3 regions of the Actinomadura coerulea genome follow, and region 3 is predicted to be linked to each of the others. Evidence: riboswitches for the same ligand, from Rfam matches in the RefSeq annotation. Region 3 holds a riboswitch; each other region holds the start of a gene.
What was found. A riboswitch is a leader RNA that binds a small molecule or an ion and turns the genes downstream of it on or off. The one in region 3 is predicted to bind thiamine pyrophosphate.
Positions count from the first base shown of each region.

Region 1 (6,502 bases), 5.5 Mb from region 3:
ACTGGAGCGCCGACGCGTGCCTCAGCGCGGGCTTCTGGGCGACGACGCCCGCCGCGTAGGTGACGGCGGCGGCCAGGCAGAGCAGCACCCCGCCGACGGACGAGCGGCCGTCGCCGGACATCGACAGCCCGACGACGGCGGCGCCGGTGAACGACACCGCCATGCCGAGCAGCAGCCGGGACGACAGGCCCTCCTTCAGCAGCCAGCCGCCGAGGAGCGCGATGAGGATCGGCCCGATGTTGACGACGAGGGCGGCGGTGCCCGCGTCCACCAGCTGCTCGCCCCAGTTCAGGACGACCATGTAGGCGCCGAACCACAGCAGGCCGGCGGTGGCGATGCCGGGCCAGGCGGCCTTGGGCGGCAGGCCCTCGCGCCGGATGAGCCAGAGCGCCCCCAGCACGACCGTCCCGGACAGGAGGCGGCCGAGGGCGAGGGCGCCGGGGCTGTACTCGGCGCCCGCGCTGCGGATGGCGACGAAGGCCGAGGCCCAGAACACCACCGTGACCGTCGCCGCCGCCACCGCGAGCTTGTTCGCCCGCGCACCGCTTTCCTGATGCATGTCACGAACCTTAGGGAGGGGACGCTTCCATCGACACCGAAGCGATGTGTGCGGTTGCGCCCCGGTATGCCCAGTCTGGTGCCGCGCGACTTTTCAGGTCCAGCGAAAATCTCTACAGCTGTGGCTTTAGCGTTGCTACGAGGTCGCGAGCCCGTCGAACGGGGAGGACGCCTGGGCGTACCGGCGCTTGGGGATGCGCCCGGCGAGCCGCGCGAGCCGCCCGCCCTCGACCGCGTGCCGCATCGCGGCGGCCATCCGCGCCGGTGACTGCGCGCGGGTGACGGCGGTCGCGAGGAGCACGGCGTCGCAGCCGAGCTCCATGGCGAGGGCCGCGTCGGACGCCGTGCCGAGCCCCGCGTCCAGGATCACCGGGACGGTCGCGCGCTCGACGATCAGCTCGATGTTGTGCGGGTTGCGGATGCCGAGCCCCGAACCGATCGGCGAGCCGAGCGGCATCACGGCCGCGCAGCCGATCCGCTCCAGCCGGTGCGCCAGGACCGGGTCGTCGCTGGTGTAGGGCAGGACGACGAAGCCGTCGTCGACGAGCTGCTCGGCGGCCTCGACCAGCTCGATCGGGTCGGGCAGCAGCGTGCGCTCGTCGGCGATCACCTCCAGCTTGACCCAGTTCGTCCCGAGTGCCTCCCGGGCGAGCTTGGCGGTCAGGACGGCCTCGCCCGCGGTGAAGCAGCCGGCGGTGTTCGGCAGCACCCGGATGCCGCACTCGGTCAGCACGTCCAGCACCGAGCCGCGCGCGGACGGGTCCACCCTGCGCATCGCGACCGTGGTGAGCGCCGTCCCGGACGCGGTCAGCGCCTCGCGCAGCACCGCCATGCTCGGCGCCCCGCCCGTTCCCATGATCAGCCGCGAGCCCAGCTCCTCGCCCGCGATGACCAGCCCGTCGGTGTCGCTCATCCTCATCCTCCCTGGACCGCGGTCAGCACCTCGACGCGGTCGGCGTCCCGCAGGCGCGTGGCCTCCCACTCCGCGCGCCGGACGACCTCGTCGTTCAGCGCCGCCGCCACGCCCGTCGCGGCCGCGGTGACGGACGCGACGACCTCGGCCACGCTCGCGCCGTCGGGCAGCTCCCGCGGCTCACCGTTGACGATCACCTTCATGCGCTCACCTCGGGGGAGAAGCGGTCGGGGGCGAACGGCCCGGCGACCTCGGGGACGGGCCCGTCCAGCAGCATCGCGGACAGGATGTCGGCGCTCACCGGCGTGAGCAGGACGCCGTTGCGGAAGTGCCCGGTGCCCACCAGCAGCCCGGGCAGCGCGGTCGGGCCCATCACGGGCGCGTTGTCGGGCGAGCCGGGCCGCAGTCCGGCGGTGACCTCGGCGAACTCCAGCTCGGTGATGCCGGGCAGCAGCTCGCGGGCGTCGCGCAGCAGCTCCCACAGCCCGCCGGCGGTGACCCGGGTGTCGAAGCCCAGCTCCTCCTGCGTGGCGCCGAGGACGATCTCCCCGTCGGCGCGCGGCACCAGGTACACCGACGATCCCCGGACGAGGCCGCGGGCCGGCCGCCGCAGGAACGGCGTGCGGGTGCGCAGCCGGATCACCTGGCCCTTGACCGGGCGGACGGGTGGAACGGTCCCGGGAGGCAGGCCGCCGAGGTCGCCCGACCACGGTCCGGCGGCCAGCAGCACCCGGTCCGCGCGGATCACGGTGCCGTCGTCCAGGCCCACGCCGGCGGCGGCGTCGTTCTCGACGACGATCCGCTCGGCCCGCCGCCGGACGAGCCGGACCCCCAGCCGCTCGCCCGCCGCCAGCAGCGCCGGGGCGAGCCTGCGGGGGTCGACCGAGCCGTCCTCGGGGGCGAGCAGGCCGCCGCGCACGCCGGGCGCGAGCATCGGCTCCAGCCGCCGGCACTCGCGGCCGGTGAGCGCCTCGACGGGGATGCCCAGGCTCTCCTGGAAGCGGCGCAGGTCGTCCAGGTGCCGCAGGTCGTCGGAGTCGAACGCGACCTCGATGATCCCGTCGGTGCGGTAGCCGGTCTCCAGGCCGGTCAGCTCCTCCAGCTCGGCGACGAACGCGCCGTACCGGTCGCGGGAGGCGAGGCCGAGCCGCAGCAGCGGCTCCTCGCCGTAGGTCAGCTCGCTGACCGGGGTGAGCATGCCCGCCGCCACGGAGGAGGCCCCGGACGCGGGCGCGGGATCGACGAGGGTGACGGCGGCGCCGCCGGCGGCGGTGCGCCAGGCGGTGGCGAGGCCGATCACCCCGGCGCCGATGATGACGATCTGCATGCGCGCTCCCTTCGCCGGCATGATCCGGATCAGGTCGTGGCGGTCGGCGGCCCGTTCAGCCGCCCTCTCAGCCCGGTCGCACCGGACTCCCGCGCTCTGTGCTGTTCTGCCCCCACCTTACGACCTCGGCGAACCGGGCAACTGCCTGGACACCTGTCCATCCCCGGATCGGCCCCCGTTAGGGTGACCTTCATGGACAGGGTCATCGTCGTGGGTGGAGGGCTGGCCGGCGTGCGCGCCGTGGAAGCCCTGCGGAGCAAGGGGTACGAGGGCGCGCTGACCCTCGTGTCGGCGGAGCGGCACCGGCCCTACGACCGGCCGCCGCTGTCGAAGGCCGTCCTCGCGGGCGAGTCCGACGACACGACCGTCGACGCCGACTGGGACGCGCTGCGCTGCGAGCTCCTGCTCGGCGAGCGCGCCACGGGCCTGCGGCTGGACGAGCCCGGACGCGGCGGAACGGTGGAGTCCACGGCGGGAGACCTGCCCTTCGACGGGCTCGTGATCGCGACCGGCGCCGCCCCGGTCACGCTGCCCGGGGAGGGGCGCCAGCACGTGCTGCGCACGATCGACGAGGCCCGCGACCTGCGCGCCCGGCTCACCGCGGGCGCCCGCGTCGTGATCGTCGGGGCGGGCTGGATCGGCGCCGAGGTCGCCACCGCCGCGGCCCGCCGGGGCTGCGCGGTCACCGTCGTGGAGGCGGCCGACACCCCGCTGGCGGGCGCGATCGGGCCCGAGGTCGGCGCGCTCACCGCCCCCTGGTACGCCGAGGCCGGCGTCGAGCTGCGGACCGGGGTCAAGGTCGCGGAGGTGCGCGACGGCGGCCTCGTCCTCGCCGGGGGCGGCCACGTCGACGCCGACGAGGTGGTCGTCGGCGTCGGGGTGCGGCCCGTCCTGTCGTGGCTGGAGGGCTCCGGGCTGCTGCTGGAGCGCGGGGTCGTCACCGACGGCTCGTTCCGGACCTACATGGGCGAGGAGGCACCGGCCGCCCTGCGCCCGGACGTCGTGGCGGTCGGCGACTGCGCCGCCTGGTGGTCGCACCGCTACGGGCGGCGGCTCCTCGTCGAGCACTGGGACACCGCCCTGAACGCCCCCGAGGTCGCCGCCGCCGCCCTCCTCGGCCGGGACGCCGTGTACGACGCCGCCCCGTACTTCTGGTCGGAGCAGTTCGGGCGCATGGTCCAGTACGCGGGCGACCACTCGGCGTCCGAGCGGCTCGTGCGCAGGGGCGACCCGTCCGATCCCAGGTGGGCGGTGGTGTGGCTCACCGGCGACCGCCTCGACGCGATCCTCACCGTCGGCCGCCCCCGCGACCTGGTGCAGGCGAGGCGCGTGATCGCCGCCGGGACGTCGGTGGACCCGGAGGCGATCGCCGACCCGGACGTGCCCGTGCGGCAGGCTGTTCGCGCAGAGCGATCAGAGAGGACGTAACGGCTGCGCAGCGGGTTTGAGTCTTCCGAAGGCGTGGTAGCAAGGGGGCGTGACGCAGATGCACGCAACCGTTGACAGCGCACTGGACCCCCGCACCGACGCCCTGGCCGGCGAGTGGCTCACCCTCCGGGAGACCGCCGACAGACTCGGGATCAAGCCCAACCGGATCAAGCAGCTCATCCACGAGCACCGCATCCTCGCGGTGCGCCGGGGCGGGGAGCCGATGGTGCCCGCGGCCTTCATCAAGGACGGCCAGGTCATCAAGGGCCTGCCCGGCACGCTGACCCTCCTGTCGGACGCCGGCTTCGACGACGCCGAGACCATCCGGTGGCTGTTCACGGCCGACGACACGCTGCCGGGAACGCCCGTGGACGCGCTCACCGAGAACCGGGGGACCGAGGTCCGCCGGCGCGCCCAGGCGCTCGCCTTCTAGGCCGCCGCAGGCGGCGTGAGACGCACGTGACACGATCGCGGGGTCGCGCGCGGCGGGTCGACCGCGCGCGCGACTCCGTGGTCATCTGTGGAAAGGACGTTCCCCGGCCGTGTCCAGGCACCTCCCCACCGAGCGCGCCGTCGCGCTGCGCGCCCGGCTGAGCCGCGCCCGCCTCTACCTCTGCACGGACGCGCGGGAGCGCCAGGGCGACCTGCCGGCCTTCCTCGACGCCGTGCTGGCCGGCGGGGTCGACGTCGTCCAGCTCCGTCAGAAGGGCCTGGAGGCCCGGCAGGAGACCGCCTACCTGGAGGTGTTCCGGGCTGCGTGCGAACGGCACGGGGCGCTGCTGGCCGTCAACGACCGGGCCGACATCGCGCACGCGGTCGGCGCGGACGTGCTGCACCTCGGGCAGGACGACCTGCCGGTGCCCGCCGCCCGCGAGATCGTCGGCGGCGACATGCTGATCGGCCGGTCGACGCACTCCGGCGAGCAGGCGTCGGCGGCGGCCGCCGAGCCCGGCGCCGACTACTTCTGCGCGGGCCCGGTATGGCCCACGCCGACCAAGCCCGGCCGCCACGCCCCCGGCCCGAAGCTGCTGGAGTACGTCGCGTCGCAGCGCGTCGCACGGCCGTGGTTCGCGATCGGCGGCATCGACCTCGGCAACCTGGACGAGGTCCTCGCCGCGGGCGCGGAGCGCGTCGTGGTGGTCCGGGCGATCACCGAGGCCGACGACCCGGGCGCCGCCGCGGCGCTGTTCGCGCGCCGCCTGGCCGCCCGGCCGCTCGGCGCGGTTTGACACGGATCACGGTGCGGGCCGCCGCTCCATCGCCGACAATGGGGATCATGAGCGTGGGACCCGACGACGACCGCGTGGTCGACCTCGACGACGACCTTGCCGTCCTGCCCGACCAGACGTCCGACGACACCGATGCCGGGTGGGGCGAGTGGCGCACCGGCGACGACGACGCGCGCCTGCTGGAGGACCGCCCGCCGCACTGGTGAGCGGCGGTCCGGATCAGGTGAGGACGCCGAGGAGGAACCCGGCGGCCACGACGCCGCCGAGCGCGACCATCATCCGCCACCGGTAGCGCGGGATCCGCGTCGGGCGCGGCTTCGGCGCCGGGGCCTGGCCCTCGCGCAGCGCCCGGACGATCTGCGACGCGGTCGGGCGCGCGGCGGGGTTCTTGTCCAGGCAGCGGGCCGCGAGCTCGCGCAGCGGGCCCTGCATGTCGCCGAGGTCGGGCTTGCGGGACGTCACGCGCCGCATGACGGCCGCGCTCGGCCCGGTGCCGAACGGCGGGCGCCCCGTCGCGGCGAACACCATCGCGGCCCCCCACGCGAACACGTCGGCGGGCGGCCCGACCGGCTCGTCCTCGATCTGCTCGGGAGCCATGTAGGCGGGCGTCCCGACCGGGCCGGTGGTCAGCGGGGCCGCGTCGGCGGCGCGGGCGATGCCGAAGTCGATGACCTTGGCGCCGTCCGGGCCGAGCAGCACGTTGCCGGGCTTGAAGTCGCGGTGCACGATGCCGGCGCGGTGGATCGCCGCGAGCGCGGCGGCGGTCCGCAGCGCGAGCTTGCGGAGCCGCGGCGGGGACAGCGGGCCGCGATCGGCGACGACGTGCTGGAGCGAGGGCCCCTCGACGAACTCGCTGACGATGTAGGGGCGGTCGCCGGTCATGTCGGCGTCCAGGACGCGCGCGGTGTGCCGCCCGGCCACCCGCAGGGCCGCGTCCGCCTCCTTGGCGAAGCGGCTGCGCGCCCGCTGCCCGGCCGCCACGCCGCCGCGCAGCAGCTTGACGGTGACGAGTTCGCCGTCGCCGTCCCGGCCGAGGTAGACGACGCC
Region 1 covers NZ_JACHMQ010000001.1:657,567-664,068, forward strand. The annotation lists gene BKA00_RS03095 (DMT family transporter) at 1-559, opposite strand, end outside; gene BKA00_RS03100 (thiazole synthase) at 695-1,471, opposite strand; gene thiS (sulfur carrier protein ThiS) at 1,474-1,674, opposite strand; gene thiO (glycine oxidase ThiO) at 1,671-2,798, opposite strand; TPP riboswitch at 2,788-2,901, opposite strand; gene BKA00_RS03115 (NAD(P)/FAD-dependent oxidoreductase) at 2,991-4,226, shown strand; gene BKA00_RS03120 (helix-turn-helix domain-containing protein) at 4,285-4,659, shown strand; gene thiE (thiamine phosphate synthase) at 4,769-5,455, shown strand; gene BKA00_RS03130 (hypothetical protein) at 5,503-5,661, shown strand; gene BKA00_RS03135 (serine/threonine-protein kinase) at 5,675-6,502, opposite strand, start outside.
Region 1: it holds a riboswitch for thiamine pyrophosphate, as region 3 does, so the genes downstream of both, thiO (glycine oxidase ThiO) here and BKA00_RS28370 (purine-cytosine permease family protein) in region 3, are expected to answer to the same signal.

Region 2 (6,502 bases), 4.3 Mb from region 3:
CCCGCCGACGGCGTCGAGCGGGCCCTCGGCCGCCCCCCGCGCGACTTCTCCGAGTTTGCGCGCGAAGCCGCCGCCAGCGGCATCTGGAACCACTGACACTGAGGACTGGACGACATGAAATTCTCCCTCGCGGGCGTCTCGGCGACCCTGTCCATCATCATGGCGGCCGGGATGGCCGGAACGTTCTTCGGCTTCTCCACCGGCGTCATGCCCGGACTGAACGCGGCGCGGCCCGCCTCGGCGATCGATGCCATGCAGGGCATCAACCAGAGGATCCAGAACCCGGTCTTCGTGGCGATGTTCCTCCTGGTCCCGGTGCTGGCGGCCGCGGCGGGGGTGCTGCTGCTCACCCTCGACCAGAAGTCGGCGGCGCTGCTCTTCTTCGCCGCGGCGGCCCTGTACTTCGCGGGCGCGCTCCTGCCGAGCTTCGTGGTGAACATCCCGATGAACACCGACCTGGACGGTGTCACGATCCCGAAGGACGCGGCCGAGGCGGCGAAGATCTGGTCGGACTACTCCGGCCGCTGGACGGCGTGGAACACCGTCCGCGCCGTGTTCAGCTGGGCGAGCCTCCTCGCCATGGGCCTGGGCGTCTACGTCTGGGGCAAGAACAACTGATCCGGCGGACCGGCGGGGTCCGTGCTCCGGAAAGGAGCACGGACCCTTTTCCGCGCTTCCGGGGACGGTTTCTCGCATGGAGACGCAAGCGGGGGCGCGGTCGCCCGCGGAGGCGCGGCCCGCGCGGGGGCCGGGGCTTACGATCGCTGGATGGGCGGCGTCTACGCGATCAGCGACCTGCATGTGGGGTTTCCGGAGAACCGCGCCTTCGTCGAGGGCCTGAGGCCCTCGTCCGAGGACGACTGGCTGATCGTCGCGGGCGACGTCGCCGAGCGCTTCGCGGACGTCGAGTGGACGCTGCGCACGCTCGCCGAACGCTTCGCCACCGTGCTGTGGGTGCCCGGCAACCACGAGCTGTGGACCGTCAAGGGCGACCCCGTGCAACTGCGCGGTGAGGCACGCTACCGCCGGCTCGTCGAGATGTGCCGCGGCCTCGGCGTGCTGACCCCCGAGGACCCCTACCCCGCCTGGGACGGTCCGGACGGCGCCGTCACCGTGGCGCCGCTGTTCATCCTGTACGACTACACGTTCCGCCCGGACGGCACGTCCAGCAAGGAGGAGGCTCTCGAAGCCGCGCACGAGGCCGGCGTCGTGTGCACCGACGAGGTCTACCTGCATCCCGACCCGTACCCCGGGCGGGACGCCTGGTGCGACGCCAGGATCGCCTACACCGAGCGGCGCCTGTCCGCCCTGGAGCCGGGCACGCGGACCGTGCTCGTGAACCACTGGCCGCTCGTCCGCGAACCCACCCGCGTCCTCTGGTACCCCGAGTTCGCCCAGTGGTGCGGCACCGAGCGCACCGCCGACTGGCACAGCCGGTTCGGCGCGGTGTCCGTCGTCTACGGGCACCTGCACATTCCCCGGACGATCTGGACCGGCGGCGTCCCGCACATCGAGGTGTCGGTCGGCTACCCGCGCGAGTGGCGCCGGCGGGCCGACGCGCCGCGCGGCCCCCGCCGCGTCCTGCCCGCGCCCGAGACGGACTGACCGGCCCTAGCGGGCCGCGCCCGGCGCCACGCCGGCCGCGGCGAGCGACAGCAGCCGGGACGCGGCGTCCGGGTCCCGTTCGGCGACCGTGGCGATCGCGCCCGCCAGCCTCAGCACGTCGGCGAACGGCGCGCCGGCGGGCGCCTCCCCGGCGCGCTGCGCGCGGACGAGCAGCGCCTCGCCCGCCTCCGACATCGCCGCGCGGGAGCCGGAGGGGTCGAGGCGGGGGTCGCGCAGCGACACCATCGCCGAGGCCGCCATGCCCGGGAAGGCGGTGATCTCCGAGACGAACGTCCGCAGCCACGCCAGCAGGGCCTCGCCGGGCGACGGGGAGTCCAGCAGGTCGCGGGCGGCCGCCGCCAGCCCGGCGTACACGTCGGCGAGCAGAGCCTCCAGGAGGTCCTGGCGGGTGGGGAAGTGGCGGTAGAGCGTGCCGATGCCGACGCCCGCGAGCCGCGCGACGCCCTCGAGCGAGGCGCCCGCCCCCTGACGCTGGAAGGTCTCCCGCGCCGCGGCGAGCAGCCGCGCGCGGTTGCGCCGCACGTCGGCCCGCACCGGGCGCGTCTTCGCCATGTCGTCGCTGGTCACCTGGGTCGTCGATCCTTCCCGGGGGTGGAACGGGCCTGCGGCGATCGGGAGGATCCGCGGCGTTTGGAACGGTCCCTCAATCCTATCCGCGCCGATGCCCCGACCTGCGCCGAGATGCCCCCGGACGCCGCCGGGCCCGCCGCGCACCGTGCGCGGCGGGCCCGGCCGCGTTTCCCGCCGACCCGCCCGGCGGCGCGGGTCAGGCGTCGGCGGGCGACACCGGGAGGTTCAGGCGGCCGCCGCCGGCCCTGAACTCCTCCGCCTTCTCCCGCATCCCGGCGGAGAGGGCGTCCGCGTCGGCGAGGCCGCGCTCGGCCGCGAACCGCCGCACGTCCCGCGTGATCTTCATGGAGCAGAAGTGCGGGCCGCACATCGAGCAGAAGTGCGCGGTCTTGGCCGGCGCCGCCGGGAGCGTCGCGTCATGGAAGGCGCGGGCGGTGCCGGGGTCCAGGGAGAGGTTGAACTGGTCCTCCCAGCGGAAGTCGAACCGCGCCTCCGACAGCGCGTCGTCCCACGCCTGCGCGCCCGGATGCCCCTTGGCGAGGTCCGCGGCGTGGGCCGCGATCTTGTAGGCGATCATGCCGGCCTTGACGTCCTCGCGGTCGGGCAGCCCGAGGTGCTCCTTCGGCGTGACGTAGCAGAGCATCGCGGTGCCGTGCCAGCCGATCATCGCGGCGCCGATCGCCGAGGTGATGTGGTCGTAGCCGGGCGCGATGTCGGTGGTCAGCGGGCCGAGCGTGTAGAAGGGCGCCCCGTCGCACCACTCCTGCTGCAGGTCCACGTTCTCCTTGATCTTGTGCATCGGGACGTGGCCGGGCCCCTCGTTCATCACCTGGTTGCCGAACCGCGCCGCGATCCGCGTCAGCTCTCCCTGGGTGCGCAGCTCGGCGAACTGGGCCTCGTCGTTGGCGTCCGCGACGGAGCCGGGGCGCAGGCCGTCCCCGAGCGACCAGGTCACGTCGTAGGCGGCGAAGATCTCGCACAGCTCCTCGAAGCGGGTGTAGAGGAAGTTCTCCTCGTGGTGCGCCAGGCACCAGGCCGCCATGATCGACCCGCCCCGCGACACGATCCCCGTCTTGCGCCGCGCCGTCAGCGGCACGTAGGACAGCAGCACCCCGGCGTGGACGGTCATGTAGTCCACGCCCTGCTCCGCCTGCTCGATCACGGTGTCGCGGAAGACCTCGTAGGTGAGCTCCGCCGGGTCGCCGCCGACCTTCTCGACCGCCTGGTACAGCGGGACGGTCCCGACCGGCACGGGCGAGTTGCGCAGGATCCACTCGCGCGTGGTGTGGATGTCGCGGCCCGTCGACAGGTCCATGATCGTGTCGGCGCCCCAGCGGGTCGCCCAGGTCATCTTCTCGACCTCGTCCTCGATCGAGGACGCGACGGCCGAGTTGCCGATGTTGGCGTTGACCTTGACGAGGAAGTTCCGTCCGATGACCATCGGCTCGATCTCGGGATGGTTGACGTTGGCGGGCAGCACCGCGCGCCCGGCGGCCAGCTCGTCCCGGACGAACTCCGGCGCCACGCCCTCGCGCAGCGCGGCGAACTCCATCTCCGGCGTGATCTCCCCGCGCCGCGCGTAGGCGCGCTGCGTCACCGCGCCGCCGGTGGCGCGCCGCGGCCGCCGCGGCAGGGCGCCCACGCCGCCGGCGCCGGGGAGGGCGGGGGGCGACGACCGCCTCCCGTCGTCCTCTGGGCGTACCGCCCGCCCCTCGTAGGGGGCGGTGTCGCCGCGCTCGGCGATCCAGGTCTCCCGCAGGGGCGGCAGCCCCCCGCGCACGTCGGTCTCCTGCTCTGGATCGGTGTACGGCCCGGACGTGTCGTACAGGACGACGACGTCGCCGTTGGTCAGCGGCACCTCCCGCATCGGGACCCGGATGTCCGGGCGCGAGCCCTGGAGGTAGGTCTTGCGGGCAGCTGGAACCACAGGTTCGGTCATGACGACTCGATCTCTCCCTACGCCGGCATTACCCGGTCAGGTTCATGCGGTCAGCGGCCGTCCCAGCCGCTATCTCAGCCCGGTTCGCCGGGCCCCCGCGATCTGTCGCCACGACGTTAACCCGGGCGGCCCCGGTTGCCGCAACCGCCGCCCGTGGGTTAGAACGCGCCCGCGCGGAGGTCCCGCGCGGGGAGCGCGACGGGCAGCGCCAGGACCAGGGTCCGGAGGGGGTCCGGGGCGGACGGCGACCGCTCCAATTCCACCCGGGACCCGTCGTCGCCGCCGGCCCGCAGGGCGGCCGAGCGGCGGCCGTCGACGCCGGTGACGACGCGGCCGTCGCCGGTCGCGCGGGTGCTGCCGAGGAGGATCCCGCCGGCGGTGTGGAAGGACGGCTCGCGCAGGCCGCGCACGAATCCGAGGGGGCTGCCGTCCGCGCCGAGGACGCGCACGCGGTCGCGGCCCGGCAGCCGGGACGGGCCCCGGACCGTCAGCAGCACGGCGGCGTGGGGGTCGCGCAGCACGGTGGTCCGCCCGCCGCGCCGGCGGCACGCCACGGCGAGGACGGCGCCGCCGCGCCGGTCGCGGTAGCGGCCCCTGCCGTCCACGACGATGTGGCGGGCCCGGCCGAGGGCGCCCGCCGCGGGCGGCGGCACCTCCCGTCCCTCGTCGTCGACGACCCGCCAGGCGGCGCCCAGGCGGTCCGCGGTCGCGGTCCGGACGGCCGGGAGCCATCCGGACGGCAGCGATCGGCCCCTGAGCAGGGTCACCGCCCTCCCGTCGACCTCGGCGACGGCCTCGACGCCCGGCGCCCGCCCCGGGTCGAGCCAGAGCGTCCAGACCGGGTCGTCGACGGGCCACCGGATCCCCACCGCCTCCACGGCTCCGGCCGGGACGGCCGCCTCCCGCCCGCCGCGGCGGAGGGTCACCCCGTCCTCGCCGATGGTCACGACGAGGCGGGTCCGGTGGAGGCGGGCAGCCCAGAGGACGGCGGCCAGGGCGGCGACCAGGCAGCCGCCGCCGCAGAGCAGCAGGGTCCGGCGGGCGCTCTCCGGGTCGAGCGTCCGGGTGCGGGTCGCGAGCACGAGGACCGCGGCGGCCGCCGGCGCGGCGGCCAGGAGGCGGAGCGGCCATCGGTAGGCCCGCGCCCCGAGCGTCATCCGGAGTCCGGGCCGGGAGGAGGGGGGCTGAGGGGCGGCAGGCGGGGGGACAGCAGGCGGGGGGACGGACAACTGTCGGCCCTTCGTGACGGGGTATGCAGCACTATAAGGCGGGCCTCCGGCCGCGCACGGCCCACCGGAAGGATCATTCGTGCGGGGCGTGCGCGCGGGGCGCGGGCCGGCGCGCGAAGATCGCCTGAGTGGGGGAGAATGGGCGCGTGCTGAGGGTGCCCCGGGTCGACGCGACGGTGAAGGACGCCCTGGCGGCGTCGGCGCTGGCGGGAGCGGCGGCCGCGGCCGCCGTGCTGTGGCCGGGCGTGCGGGGGCTGGACGCGCCCGGCGCCCTGCTGCTGGTGGCGGCGCACGTCCCGCTCGCGGTGATCCGGCGGTGGCCGGCCCCCGGCCTGGTGGCGCTGGTCGCCCTGGTGCTGCCCTACCACCTGGCGCAGTACCAGCACCACGCGCTGGTGCCCGCCGAGGTGATCGCGCTGTTCGCCTACGCGGTGCTCGGGCGCCGGGTGCGGATCGTGCTCGGCGTCGCCGCGTCCCTGCTCGCCGTCTGCGTGGTCGGCATGGCGATGCGGGCGGGCGGCGGATCCCTGCGCGAGCAGATCGCGGTCATCGAGGCCGTGGTGTCGGTCGTCATCGCCGTCCAGGTGTGGCGGGTGCACCGGGCGCGGCTCGCGACGATCACCGAGCGGGCCGAGCGGGCCGAGCGCACGCGGGAGGAGGAGGCGCGCCGGCGGGTCGCCGAGGAGCGCCTGCGGATCGCCCGCGACCTGCACGACCTGCTCGCGCACAGCATCACCCTGATCGGCGTGCGGGCCGGCGCCGCGGCCCACCTCGTGCGCGGGGACCGGCCGCTCGACCGGGAGGAGCTGGCCGACGCGCTCGCCTCCATCGCCTCGACGTGCCGGGACGCGCGCGTCGAGCTGCGCGGCACGCTCCAGGTCCTGCGCGGCACCGACGTCGGCGCCCCCGAGACGCTGCCGGGACTGCACGCCGTCGCCGGCCTCGTGCGGGCGGCGCGCGGCGGCGGGATCGACGTCGACCTGCGGGACGGGGACGTCGGGACACCGCCCCCGGAGACGGGGGTCGCCGCGTACCGGATCGTCCAGGAGGCCCTGACCAACGTTGTCAAGCACGCCGCCGCGAAGCGCGCGACGGTGAGCCTGGCGCGCGACGGCGGGCGGCTCGTCGTCCGGGTCGC
Region 2 covers NZ_JACHMQ010000001.1:1,872,618-1,879,119, forward strand. The annotation lists gene BKA00_RS08600 (NAD(P)H-binding protein) at 1-96, shown strand, start outside; gene BKA00_RS08605 (anthrone oxygenase family protein) at 115-618, shown strand; gene BKA00_RS08610 (metallophosphoesterase family protein) at 769-1,605, shown strand; gene BKA00_RS08615 (TetR/AcrR family transcriptional regulator) at 1,612-2,193, opposite strand; gene thiC (phosphomethylpyrimidine synthase ThiC) at 2,393-4,135, opposite strand; TPP riboswitch at 4,131-4,244, opposite strand; gene BKA00_RS08625 (hypothetical protein) at 4,294-5,292, opposite strand; gene BKA00_RS08630 (sensor histidine kinase) at 5,511-6,502, shown strand, end outside.
Region 2: it holds a riboswitch for thiamine pyrophosphate, as region 3 does, so the genes downstream of both, thiC (phosphomethylpyrimidine synthase ThiC) here and BKA00_RS28370 (purine-cytosine permease family protein) in region 3, are expected to answer to the same signal.

Region 3 (6,502 bases):
AGCAGTTCGAGCTCGGTGTGCCCGATCTTGCGTCCGGAGAACAGCGCGTACAGCGCGCCGTACGGCCGGTTCTGCAGGTACGACAGGCCGAGCGCGATCGTGTGCAGGCCGGGCAGCTCCGACCAGATCAGGTCGCCGAGGCGCCGCTCGCCCGTCGCGAGCTTGACCGTCTTGCCCGACCGCAGCAGCTCACCGACCAGGCTCGGCCGCAGCTCGGCGCACCGGCCGCGCATCCGCTCCGGCAGCCCGGACATGCTGACCAGCCGCAGCCGCTCGCCCTCGATCTTGACGAACCCGCCGGCGTCGGCGCCGGTCAGCTCGATGAGCGCGGCGGTGATCCGGTCGAGCACGACGGCCAGGTCGAGCTCGGCTCCGAGGTCGGCGACGATGTCGTTCAGCCGCCGGACCAGCCGGGCCCGCTCGGTCATGCGGCTCTGGACGATCTCCTCGTCCTCGACCGGGTGGTACACCCCGACCCAGCCGAGCAGCGTGCCGCTCGGGTCCTTCAGCAGGCTCGTGTCGATGCGCACGTCGATGAGCCGGCCCTCGCGGTGGAAGCGGCGGGTGGCGATCGAGATCTGCCCGCCGTCGCTCTCGCCCTCGCCGCCGCGCCGGGTGAGGAGCCGCTCCTGGACGGCGTTGTGCTCGGCCTTCAGCTCGTCGGGGACGATGGGCGGTACGCGGCCGAGCATCTCCTCGGCGCTCCAGCCGAACATGCGCTCGGCCGCCGGATTCCACACGGTGACCCGGTGCCGCTGGTCCACGGCTACGATCGCGTCGGCGGCGCTCTCGATGACGGCCCGCGCGATCGGATCGTGCACGTGCTGATACACGTCTGTCATCGTGCCACCGCACTCCGGCATGGCGCCGGGCAACTTGCGCCGAAACTTGCTTTCGACCCAAACCTTACCGTCTGGTAAGCCTGCCGATGAGCAGGGCCGCGACCCCCGCGACCAGGAACGACAGCAGCGAGGCGCTCATCCACGTCTGCGGCGTGAAGTGCAGCGCGTCCCGCACGTCCGACCAGAACGCGGTCCAGCGCGCGACGGTGCCCGGGTTGACGAGCTGGTAGACGACGAACCCGATCGCCCATGCCGCGATCATGCCCCAGCGGGACGGCGCGGTCCGCGAGACGTCCCAGCCGCCCGCCCGGCGGCGGCCGAGGAAGAAGTCGGCGGCGAGGACGCCGAGCATCGGCACGAACACCGATCCGATCAGCGACAGGAAGCCCGCGTAGTCGCCGATGTCCAGGACCAGCGCGAGCACGGTGATGCCGATGCCGAGCGCGACGCTCAGCACCCGGCGGTCGGCCCGGGGGAACAGGTTCTGGATCGACACCGCCGTGGAGTAGGTGTCGGCGAACGACTGGTCGGCCTCCCGCAGCACGAACACGGCGAAGAACACCACGCCCAGCGAGACGCCCAGGAACGGATCAAAGATCTTGCTGGAGTCCCCCGCGACCAGCGCCAGCGCGAGCAGCCCGAGTACGTAGGCGACGATCTGCGTGACGGAGTAGCCGACGGCGGCGGCGCCGAACGCCCCGCGCTCGGTGCGCGCGTGCCGGGTGTAGTCGGCGGCGACCGGGACCCAGGAGATCGACACGGCCAGCGCGGCGTCCGCGCCGAGCCAGAACCCGCCCCACGAGCCCTGCGTCAGGTCGGGCAGCGGCTCCCGCACCAGCTGGACGTAGAAGTACACGAGCGCGATCGCCACCGCGACGGTCACGTAGCGGCGCAGCAACCGTACCGAGCCGAGCGGCCAGACCGTCAGCACGGTCGTGATCGCACCCGCGGCGAGCACGTAGCCCCAGCGCGGGACGCCGTCCCACAGCTCGCGGGCGGCGTCGGCGATGACGATCAGCTCGAACGTCCCCCACCCGACGAGCTGGGCGATGTTGAGGACGGTCGGCGCGTACGACAGCTTCGCGCCGAACAGGCCGCGCAGCAGCACCATCGCGGGCTGGCCGGTGCGCGCGCCGGGCACGGCGGCCAGGCCGAGCATCAGGCCGCCGAGGGCCGTCCCGACGGCCATCGCGACGATGCCCGCCATGATCGAGATCGTCGGCCGGCCGTCGGCGTCCGGCGCGAGGACGGTGTAGGCGCCGGAGAAGGCCAGGAGGCTGACGCCGAGGTTCCCCCAGAAGGCGCTCTGGTCCCAGAACCCGAGGACCTTGGGGGCCGGCTCGTCGAGGGTGAAGGGGACCTCGTCGGGGGCGCGCTCGCCCTGAGGGCGCTTTTCGACGTCGGACGTCACGGGACACACACTCCCTACGCCGGCATTACCCGGACAGGTTCATGCGGTCGGCGACGCCTTGGAGGCCGCCCTCTCAGCCCGGCTGTGGCCCGAGCTCCCGCGGTTATCGGTCAGGCCCGATCGTACAACCGCCCGTCACGCCTCAGAAGAGGGCATCCGGGTCAGATCACACGAAATCCTTCAGATCACGCGACGTACGGCGGACCGTCCCCCGCGCCCTCCATCGGGCGCCCCGCCTCGGCCCACCCGTGCATGCCGTCGCCGACGTTCCTCGCCAGCCACCCCGCCTGGTTCAGCGCGGACGTGACCTGGGCCGACCGTGCCCCGGACCGGCAGATCACGTAGACCTCCCGGTCGCGGGGGATCTCGCCGGCGCGGTCGCCGAGATGGCGCATGGGGATGTGGACCGCCGCGGGCGCGTGGCCCGCGTCCCACTCGTCCTGCTCCCGGACGTCCAGCAGGTAGCCGTCCTGCGGAATGTCCGCGGCGACCACGGCCGGTACGTCTTCCCCGAAATTCATCACACCCCCATGGAACCGCGCGAAGCCCCCCTGCGTCGAATCACGCATGCGGTATCGGACGCTCCTTTTCGCAACGCCCGGGCTGGCCTTGCTCCTGTCCACGGCCGCCTGCGGCGACGAACCGGCAAACGGAAACTCATCCGGAGCGCCTTCGGGCACGACGTCCGTGCAACCGTCCGGCTCGCCGGCGGACACGCTCACCGTGCGGGTGAAGGCCTCCAAGGAGGCGCCCGCCAAGACCTGGCGGCTGACCTGCGACCCGCCCGGCGGCGACCACCCCGAGGCGGTCGGCGCCTGCGCGGCGCTCACCAAGGTCAAGGATCCCTTCGCACCCGTCCCCAAGGACCAGGTGTGCACCCAGATCTACGGCGGTCCGGAGATCGCCACGGTCGAGGGCACCTGGCGGGGCAAGCAGATCGACACCACGTTCACCCGCGATGACGGCTGCCAGCTGAACCGCTGGAGCCAGATCGGCCCGGTCTTCGGCAACGTCCCGAAGGTCCGCTGAGCCCGACCCGTCCCTCGGACGAGCCATCCCCGTTCCGGCTCCGTCCCCGACTCCGAACGCCAGGCCCCCGGCACCCGCCGGGGCCTGGCCCTTCTCACGGCGCCCGCGGCCGCTACTTCAGGAGGCGGGACATGCGGCGGTCGGCGAGCGGCTTGCCGCCCGTCTGGCAGGTGGGGCAGTACTGGAGCGCGGAGTCGGCGAACGACACCTCGCGCACCATGTCCCCACAGACCGGGCATTTCTGGCCCGCGCGCCCGTGCACCCGCAGGCCGGTCTTCTTCTCGCCCTTGAGATCCTGCGCCTCGAGGCCGCGCGAGCGCTCGACCGCGTCCCGCAGCGTGGTGACGATCGCCTCGTGCAGGACGGCGACGTCCTCCTCGGTCAGCGATGACGCGATCTTGAACGGGGACATCCGGGCGACGTGCAGCACCTCGTCGGAGTAGGCGTTGCCGATACCGGCGATCACCTTCTGGTCGCGCAGCAGGCCCTTGATCTGGCTGCGCTTGCCGTTGACGATCCCGGCGAGGGCCGCGGGGGTGAACGACTCGTCCAGCGGGTCGGGGCCGAGGGACGCCACGCCGGGCACGTCGTCCGGGTCGCGGACGACGTAGACGGCGAGGCCCTTCTTGGTGCCGGCCTCGGTGAGGTCGAAGCCCGAGCCGTCGTCCAGGTGCACGCGCAGGGCGAGCGGGTTCTTGCCGCCGGGCCGGACGGGCCTGGCCGGGATCTCGTCGCGCCAGCGCAGCCAGCCGGCGCGGGCGAGATGGATGACGAGGTGCAGCCCGTCGACGTCGAGGTCGAGGAACTTGCCGTGCCGGGCCGCGCCGGTGACGGTCAGCCCGCCGAGCGCCGTGACCGGCGGGTCGTAGGTCTTCAGCGCGGAGATGGCGAGAACATCGACGCGGGCGACGGCATGGCCGACCACGCGCTCCCGCAGGAACCCCGCCAGCGCCTCCACCTCAGGTAGCTCAGGCATGGGTTCAGTATCCGCGACGGGCCGCGCTGCCGGAACGTCCGTCCACAGCCCTGTGGACGCCTGTGGAAAACCTGGGGGCGGTGTGACCCGGATCTCGGAATCACCGATACCCCCTAGGGGTTGTCACAGGTGTCCGGTTATGGCAGCATGAAGCCGACGAGATACCCCCCAGGGGTAAAAATCCGAGGGAGAAGCCGATGAGCACCGCCACCTACACCGTCAGCGGCATGACCTGCGGCCACTGCGTGAGCTCGGTGACCGAGGAGGTCGAGCAGATCGCCGGTGTGACCGGCGTCGACGTCGACCTCCAGACCGGCAAGGTCACCGTCACGAGCGAGACCCCCCTCGACGACGCCCGGGTCAAGGACGCCGTCGAGGAGGCCGGGTACCAGCTGACCTCATGAGCGGACCGCGCCTCGCCCAAGGCGGGCGGGGTGCGTCCCTCGCAACACCGAGCGGAGTGAACGGCATGAACAGCGCGACCAGGGTTGGGGCCTACGCCGTGGGTCTGGCGGTCGTCTTCGGCGGCGCCGCGGGCCTCGGCAAGATCGTCGGGCCCGTCGGCGGCACGGCGCAGATGGCGTCCCACGAGAACGGCGGTGCGGGCGGACACGGCGCGGGCGGACACGGCGGGGGCCAGGGCACGGCGTCCCACGCGCCGGGCGGCCTCCAGGTGTCGGAGGACGGCTTCACGCTCACCCCCCAGCGGACCGTCCTCACCGCCGGGGAGAAGACGGACTTCCGCTTCACGATCAACGGACCGGACGGCAGGCCCGTCACCGGGTTCAAGCCGCTGCACGGCAAGCGCCTGCACCTGATCGTGGCGCGGCGCGACCTGTCCGGCTTCCAGCACCTGCACCCGACCGAGGCCGGGGGCGGCGTCTGGACCGTCCCGATCAAGCTGGCCAAGCCCGGCGTGTACCGGTTCTTCACCGACATCCAGCCGGACGGCGCGAAGCGGCAGCTCACGCTCGGCACGGACGTGTTCGTCCCCGGCGACCTGAAGCCGGCGCCGCTGCCCGCGCCCGAGCAGGTCGCGAAGGTGGACGGGTACGAGGTGCGCCTCACCGGCGGTCTCACTCCCGGCAAGTCCACCGAACTGACCCTCAGCGTGAGCAAGGGCGGCAGGCCGGTCACCGACCTGGAGCCGTACCTCGAGGCGTACGGGCACCTCGTCGCGCTGCGGCAGGGCGACCTCGCCTACCTCCACGTCCACCCGGACGGGGAGCCCGGCGACGGCGAGACCGAGCCGGGCCCCGGGATCACGTTCTTCGCCGAGGCGCCCAGCTCAGGCGCTTACCGCCTGTACCTGGACTTCAAGCACGACGGCGAGGTCCGCACGGCCGAGTTCACGGTGCACGCCGGGAACGTCCCCGTCCAGGAGCAGGGTCGGGACCCCGAGCCGGGGCACGACGACCAGCCCCACACCCACTGACGTTCCGCACGATCGAAGCAGAGGAGGACGCGATGAGCACGGACGCTGTGTCCGGGCGTATCGAGCTGGCGATCGGCGGTATGACGTGCGCGTCGTGCGCCAACCGCATCGAGCGGAAGCTCAACAAGATGGACGGCGTGACCGCGACGGTCAACTACGCCACCGAGAAGGCGAGGGTGGAGTTCGGGTCGGAGGTGTCGCCCGACGAGCTGATCGCCACGGTGGAGAAGGCGGGCTACTCCGCCGCCCTCCCCGCCCCGCCGAAGACCGCCGACGACGCGGCCCCGGAGCCGGCCGACGAGCTGCGCCCCCTGCGGCAGCGGCTGGTCACCGCGGTGGCGCTGTCCATCCCGGTGATCGCGATGGCGATGGTCCCGGCGCTCCAGTTCGAGGGCTGGCAGTGGCTGTCGCTGACGCTCGCCTCCCCTGTCGTGGTGTACGCGGGCTGGCCGTTCCACCGGGCCGCGGCGGTCAACCTGCGGCACGGCACGGCGACCATGGACACGCTGATCTCGCTGGGCACGCTGGCCGCGTTCGCGTGGTCGCTGTGGGCGCTGTTCTTCGGCACCGCGGGCGAGCTGGGCGTCAAGCACGGGTTCGAGTTCTCCATGACCCGCTCGGACGGGTCAATGAACATCTACCTGGAGGCCGCCTCCGGGGTGATCATGTTCATCCTCGCCGGGCGGTACTTCGAGACGCGCTCCAAGCGCCGCGCGGGCGCCGCGCTGCGGGCCCTGCTGGAGCTCGGCGCCAAGGAGGTCTCGGTCGTCCGGGACGGGCGCGAGGAGCGCATCCCGGTCGACCGGCTG
Region 3 covers NZ_JACHMQ010000001.1:6,133,261-6,139,762, reverse strand. The annotation lists gene BKA00_RS28375 (sensor histidine kinase) at 1-842, opposite strand, end outside; gene BKA00_RS28370 (purine-cytosine permease family protein) at 907-2,253, opposite strand; TPP riboswitch at 2,248-2,364, opposite strand; gene BKA00_RS28365 (rhodanese-like domain-containing protein) at 2,439-2,774, opposite strand; gene BKA00_RS40645 (SSI family serine proteinase inhibitor) at 2,983-3,282, shown strand; gene BKA00_RS28355 (Fpg/Nei family DNA glycosylase) at 3,395-4,258, opposite strand; gene BKA00_RS28350 (heavy-metal-associated domain-containing protein) at 4,456-4,662, shown strand; gene BKA00_RS28345 (hypothetical protein) at 4,728-5,693, shown strand; gene BKA00_RS28340 (heavy metal translocating P-type ATPase) at 5,726-6,502, shown strand, end outside.